2 regions of the Pantoea alfalfae genome follow, and region 2 is predicted to be linked to the other one. Evidence: predicted binding sites of a transcription regulator. Region 2 holds the regulator's gene; the other holds the start of a gene.
The links. Region 2 encodes CRP, which controls carbon source genes, mostly activating them, when cyclic AMP is high. Its sites were predicted from a motif close to ATGTGANNNNNNTCACAT; they were not measured.
Positions count from the first base shown of each region.

Region 1: K6R05_RS15380 (iron-containing alcohol dehydrogenase) is a predicted target of CRP. The motif match lies at 1,602-1,619, and genes of this name have one in related genera.

Region 1 covers NZ_CP082292.1:3,249,388-3,252,801, forward strand. The annotation lists gene K6R05_RS15370 (D-threonate 4-phosphate dehydrogenase) at 1-290, opposite strand, end outside; gene dtnK (D-threonate kinase) at 283-1,542, opposite strand; gene K6R05_RS15380 (iron-containing alcohol dehydrogenase) at 1,730-2,878, shown strand; gene K6R05_RS15385 (dihydrodipicolinate synthase family protein) at 2,890-3,414, shown strand, end outside.
Region 2 covers NZ_CP082292.1:429,830-433,243, forward strand. The annotation lists gene K6R05_RS01985 (YccS/YhfK family putative transporter) at 1-1,236, opposite strand, end outside; gene crp (cAMP-activated global transcriptional regulator CRP) at 1,294-1,926, opposite strand; gene K6R05_RS01995 (OsmC family protein) at 2,230-2,634, shown strand; gene K6R05_RS02000 (phosphoribulokinase) at 3,002-3,414, opposite strand, start outside.

The DNA.
Region 1 (3,414 bases), 1.2 Mb from region 2:
TCCCCCGCCTCTTTCTGTACCACGCCAGGTTTCAGCGCGTCGGGATCGGCCAGCGGCTCATCGATCACATTGATAATGCCGGGCGCAAAGCGCGCATCGGCTACCCGATCCAGCACCCGCAGCTCGGCCTGTGGGGTGATGTTCATCGCCATAATGCGGCGCAGCGTACTGGCACAGCCAATCACCACGGCAGGGATGCCATTCAGCTCACCTTCAGAGAGCGCTTTGATGATGATTTCCGGGCTGATGCCCGCCGGATCGCCCATGGTGATCGCAATAATTTTACTCACTCGACTTCTCCTCAATAAAACTAATGGCTGCTACCAGGGTATTTTCATCACCAAAGCCACCCGCTTTGGTCATCACCGGCAGAGTAAATTCACTGTTAAGCAGGACCCCGTGCGGCACACAGCCCGCCACCAGACCCTGAATTTTAAAGCCGCTGGCCCCCAGCGCCTGCGCGACGGCAATCGCCACGTCGCCGCCTGACAGATAGAGCGCATGCGGCAGCCGTGCCCGACACAGACTCAGGGTGATTTCGCCTAGCAGCTGACAGATCGCCTCACCCAGCTGCTGGCGCGTCACGCGGTGCTGCTGGCAAAGATCCTCGATCTCGTGCCGCTGGGATGCATGCTGGCAGGTGCGGATCACCGTATGGCGACCGGCACGCAGTGCGGTGGCCGCCTGTTCGATCCAGCGATCCCGCTCAGGCCAGGCGGACTGCTGAAACAGCTGACGGATATCGACATCGACGACCTCAACGGCGCGCTGAGTACGCAGCGCGGCGATCTGCTGCTCTGCCTGACGACTCATCGATCCCACCATCGCCAGCACAGGTTGCGACGGGCGAACGGAGAGCGCAGCGCCCAGCGCATCGCTTAATCCGGCGGCCCCGACCAGCAGGGGCGTCTCACTCAGCCGCGACGCAGCGGTTATCAGTCGCGCCAGGTCGGCCTCCGTTTCGGCATCCACTACCACGACGCCATCTGCTTCGGCTAACACAGCATCAAGCCGATCGCTATGCAGCGTCGCGAGATCGATCTCCATGCCGTCGATCTGCATCTGATGAATGACGCGGGCGCTGCGGATCGGGGTTTTAGGATCGCTGGCAAATTCGGTGTCTGTCAGTAACCGCTGATTGACCCACACGCTGCCCTCACGTGTGGTGCGGCCCAGACGCGGTACGGCCGGTGCCACCAGCGCCAGCCTTTTGCCGCTGGCGCGCAGTGCCGCCACCGTTTCAGCCCCGATATTGCCGCGCAGCGTGGAGTCTATCTTTTTAAACAGCCAGCCCTGCTGAAGCTGTGCCGCGTAATGCTGCACCACCTGCGTAACGCGCTCTGCAGCCTGAGTGGCACTGACAGCCCGGCTGTCGGTGCTGATTACCAGTACATCCGCCGCCTCGTCGGGTAACGTTGCTGCGGAGCCGAACAGCACATGTACACTGGCACCGGCCTGTGCCAGTCCACTACCTGCATCGTTGGCACCGGTAAAGTCATCGGCGATAACCAGCACCGGGGTTTTCCATACTGATGAGCCCATCCTCACTCCTGTCAGGCTATTGCCGCTGCATTTGATTATATTCAATCATGATTGATTATATGTGAGCAAGTTCAAATTAATCGAAATCGATATGCCTTATAAAATTAGCCACAGAGAGTGACTGACATCGCATTGCGCTGAGCAAAATTAATCATCTGCTCAGACATGACAGAAATAAGGGTATGAAATGAACATTAACAGCACGGTGATCAGCGGTTATCAGGCGTTAAACGACATGCGCTATCTGCTGGATGGGATAGCGACGGCAGTCGTGGTCACTGACCGGAACATTGAGGCGATTCCGGCGGTACAGGCGCTGATGGGGCAACTCCGGGATCAGATCCCGCGTATCAGCGTGGTCAACAGCGTTCCACCTGAACCGAGCCAGCATGATGTGGCCGCGATTATAGAAACGCTCTCGCAGCGCCAGGCCGACATGGTGATTGGCATCGGCGGTGGCAGCGTACTGGATGTGGCGAAGCTGCTCTCGGTGCTGTGCATCAACGGCGCACCGTCGCTGGACGCCCTGCTGGCAGGCGAAAAACCGCAGCGTCGCACCCGTTCAATGCTCATCCCGACCACTGCTGGCACCGGCTCTGAAGCGACCCCGAATGCGATTCTGGCGATCCCGGAGAAAGAGACCAAAGTCGGCATTATTTCACCGGTGATGCTGCCCGATGTGGTGGCGCTGGTGCCGGAACTCACCACCAGCATGCCGCCGCACATCGCCTCGTCTACCGGCATTGATGCCCTGTGTCACCTGATTGAGTGCTTCACCGCCAACGTTGCCAATCCGGTCAGCGACAACTATGCGCTGATTGGGATGAAGAAGCTGTTCGCGAATCTCGAAACCACGCTGCGCGAGCCGGAGAATCTGCAGGCACGGCTGGAGATGCTCTGGGCCTCTTATTATGGCGGCGCATCGATTGCCCATGCCGGGACGCATCTGGTGCATGCGATGTCCTATCCGCTTGGCGGCAAATATCACCTGCCACACGGCGTTGCCAACGCCATTCTGCTGGCCCCCTGCATGCGCTTTGTCCGTCCGGCCGCAGTGAGCAAATTCGCTCAGGCCTATGACCTGCTGCCCGACGCTGACGTCCGTTTAAGCGATAAAGAGAAATCACACGCGCTGGTCGACTACTTCACCGCGCTGGTTGCGCGGCTGCAGTTGCCTGCCAGCCTGGAAGCGCTGGGCATCGGCCCGGATCACCTGCCTTATTTAGTGGAAGCGGCACTCGACGTGCAGCGCCTCATGAAAAACGTGCCGATGGCGGTCACCGCCGATGATGTGCGCGCCGTCTACCTGACGCTGTTCCCTTCCTGCCAGGCGTAATGAGGATTGTCATGAATAAGAAAATCAACGGCGTACTGACCGCCATCGTCACCACCTTTGACCGTGAAGGTGCCTTTGACCCGGTAAGGCAGCGTGAGCAGGTCAGACGCCAGATCAACGCCGGAAACGGCATCTTCTGTGGCGGCACCAACGGCGAGTTCTTTGTGCTGAACGAGCAGGAGAAGATTGCCGTTACCACCACCTGCGTCGATGAAGTCAATGGCCGTGCGGCCATCGTGGCGCATATCGGCGAGATTTCGACCCGTGAAACGATCCGGCTCGGCAAACAGATCGCCCGCCTTGGCGTGGATGCCGTCTCGGCGATCACGCCATGGTTTGTGCCGCTGAAGCAGCAGGAGCTGATCGACCACTATCAGCGCGTGGCTGACGCGCTGACGGTGCCGCTGTTCCTCTACAACATTCCGGCGCGAACCGGCAATACCCTGCAGCCAGAGACCGTTCGTACGCTGGCCGCGCACCCGAACATCATCGGCATTAAAGACTCCGCAGGCAGCTATGAAAGTCTGAGCGGCTTT
Region 2 (3,414 bases):
CTGAATGCGGACACGGGTAGCGCTGTAGCCGTTCTGGCTGACGAACATGATGGTCATCAGGATCCAGTAGGGTTTGGGGATGTTGAAGAACAGCGCCAGCGCGCTGCCCAGCATCAGCATCACCGCAAAGCGACCCGCCGTGCGCAGCGACGACGAGCGAAACGAGAGATAACTGCGCAGCGCCGGTAACAGCGGCAGGCGGCGCTGGCGGTCTGCCATCAGATCGCGCTGGTAAAGCGGTTTCTGGGTGCGTAGCACCCGCGCAATGCGGTTGAAGTGATAAAGGCAGAAGTTACCCACCGGATTATCGGGATGCTGATGGGCAATTTTCTCCAGTGCGCCGAGCTGTTTATCCATCGCAAAGCGGTCGGGTAACTGGTGATAAAGAATGTTATCTGCCAGCACCCGCAGCCGGGCCGAGATGGTTTTGGCATTCCAGCGGATCACCGCTTCAGCATGGCTTTGCTCCACCAGCTTCTGGACTTCTTCCGGCCGATGCAGGCTGACCGAGATATGCTCCTGCAGATCGAGGGCCACCTGGAAAGCGCGCGTCAGCCTTTTATGGCTGTGATCGCGGCTTGCCGACAGCATATGCATCTGCTGATAACAGGTGTTAATCAGATCGACCACTTTCTGCTGACGGGCCAGCAGTGGCGGCAGCGCCTTTTCCGGATCGGTCAGCTGCGTCAGCAGGGTGTATTTGGCGTCGCAGTAGTTAGCCAGCTCGCGGTAGATCAGGCTCAGGCTTTCGCGCATTGGCTGCTCTTTCCACAGCCAGAACCAGAACCAGTTAAACAGCCCGTACCACAGCGTGCCGCCGATATAGAGCAGCGGGGGGACATAGATGGGCATGCGGCCAATCAGGCTGAGGGTAAAGATGGCGGCAATCAGGGTGCCGGGCAGCAGACGGCCATGCAGCGGGCTGATCTCACCCGTGACGCCGAGCAGCAAAGGCATAGCGAAGAGGATCAGCGGCAGTGGAATCGCATGCAGGGTGAGCCACTGGATCAGAAAGCTGCCGAGGGCAAACAGGCTACCGCCCACAATCAGACGTTTGAAAAAGCGTTTATGCGGCGTATCGAGACCGGCGATATTGCAGCAGGCGGGCACTAATGAGAACAGCAGACCTTTTTGCAGGTCGCCAGCCAGCCAGCCCAGCGCCACCGGCAGACAGAGCACCAGCGTTTGCCGCAAGGCATAATTGACTTCAGGATGGTAAATGATTCGACGCCACATCGGCCCAACACAAACAATAACGGCGTGATGTTGCCATCACGCCGTGGATGACAGGAATTAGCGGGTGCCGTAAACGACGATGGTTTTGCCGTGTGCGGAGATCAGGTTCTGATCTTCCAGCATCTTCAAAATACGGCCCACGGTTTCACGTGAACAACCCACAATCTGACCAATTTCCTGACGAGTGATTTTAATTTGCATGCCGTCGGGATGCGTCATGGCATCTGGCTGCTTCGCCAGGTTAAGCAGAGTCTGTGCAATGCGGCCGGTAACGTCGAGGAAAGCGAGGTTACCCACTTTTTCAGACGTCACCTGCAGGCGACGCGCCATCTGCGATGAGAGTCGCATCAGGATATCGGGGTTAACCTGGATCAACTGACGGAATTTCTTGTAAGAAATCTCCGCCACTTCGCACGCGCTTTTCGCACGTACCCAGGCGCTGCGTTCCTGACCTTCTTCGAACAGGCCAAGCTCACCAATAAAATCGCCCTGATTCAGGTAGGAAAGAATCATCTCTTTGCCTTCTTCATCTTTAATCAGAACCGCGACGGAACCTTTCACGATGTAGTAAAGCGTTTCTGCTTTTTCACCTTGGTGAATCAGCGTACTTTTGGATGGATACTTGTGAATATGGCAATGGGACAGGAACCATTCGAGTGTAGGGTCTGTTTGCGGTTTGCCGAGAACCATTCGCTATTATCCTCTGTTGTAATCGTGCCCAAAATACAGGGGGCAGTTTTCCCTGTCAGGCGGTGAAAGCTTCAAGCGTTTCCTTTTCAGGAAATTATTCGGGCCGCATCAGGCGCAGTGCGCATCATTCTTCCCGGCTTCGCCATCGGGTGACGAAAAATATTTTCAGCACTGTTTGTAGCACAGCTTTTGCCGACTGTCTTCTGTTGTCTCGCTTCAGCTACAGGCGGATTTCTCTGGATTGCTGTTTACCAGGCGAAAGCGTACTCTGGCGACAAAACAGCGTATTCCGGAGCAAAAATCATGCAGGCAAGAGTGAAATGGGTAGAAGGGCTGACATTCCTTGGAGAATCCTCATCCGGCCATCAGATACTGATGGATGGCAATTCAGGTGATAAAGCGCCCAGCCCAATGGAAATGGTGCTGATGGCGGCAGGTGGATGCAGCGCGATTGACGTGGTATCAATTCTGCAAAAAGGCCGCAACGATGTGGCTGATTGTGAAGTAAAACTGACCTCAGAACGTCGTGAAGAGGCGCCGCGAATCTTTACGCACATCAACCTGCATTTTATCGTGAGTGGCAAAGCGCTCCAGGATAAAGTGGTCTCACGCGCGGTCGATCTTTCGGCTGAAAAATATTGCTCGGTGGCCATCATGCTGGGTAAAGGCGTCAACATTACGCATAGCTATGAAGTGATCGAACTTTAGTAGCCGCAGGGGTTATTGCAGACCTGCTAACTTCACTTCCAGTATCTGATGCAGGTTGCTTTAAGACTGTGCCTGGTCCGGAAATCCGCTTTGAGATTGTGCCTGCGTTGTGAACAGGGTCAGAGCGGTTTGTGTCGGTCCGCTGTCAGATTGTGCCTGCATAGGGAATCCGCGTTGATACTGTGCCTGCGCTGGGAACCGGGTCAGATCGGAAAGTCGCTTAAGCCAATCCCTGGCCGCTCGTCCCGCGCCGTCCCTGGCGCGGGACGCTTTCCTTTTCTGACCCGGTTCCCTGCGTGTTAAGCATTTTCGCTGCTGTCAGATTGATCCTGCATTGGCATTAGTCTGGAAAGGCCCTTTTGACCTCTTACTCTATCCGCTTACCTTCCATCAGCCGCTTCACCAGCGGACCCATGATCAACTCCATCGCCAGACCCATTTTGCCGCCGGGCACCACCAGCGTATTGATGTGCGAGATAAACGAGCCCTGCAGCATTGCCAGCAGGTAGGGGAAGTCGATATCTTCCAGCGCCTGAAAGTGGATCACCACAAAACTCTCATCCAGTGACGGAATGGCGCGGGCTGCGAACGGGTTGGAGGTATCGATGGTTGGAACGCGCTGAAAGTTGATATGGGTGCGTGAAAACTGCGGTGTGATGTAGTTGATGTAATCTTCCATTGAGCGCACCACGGAATCCATTACGGCTTCACGTGAATGACCGCGCTCGCCAGTGTCGCGTACCAGCTTCTGAATCCACTCCAGGTTAACAATCGGTACCA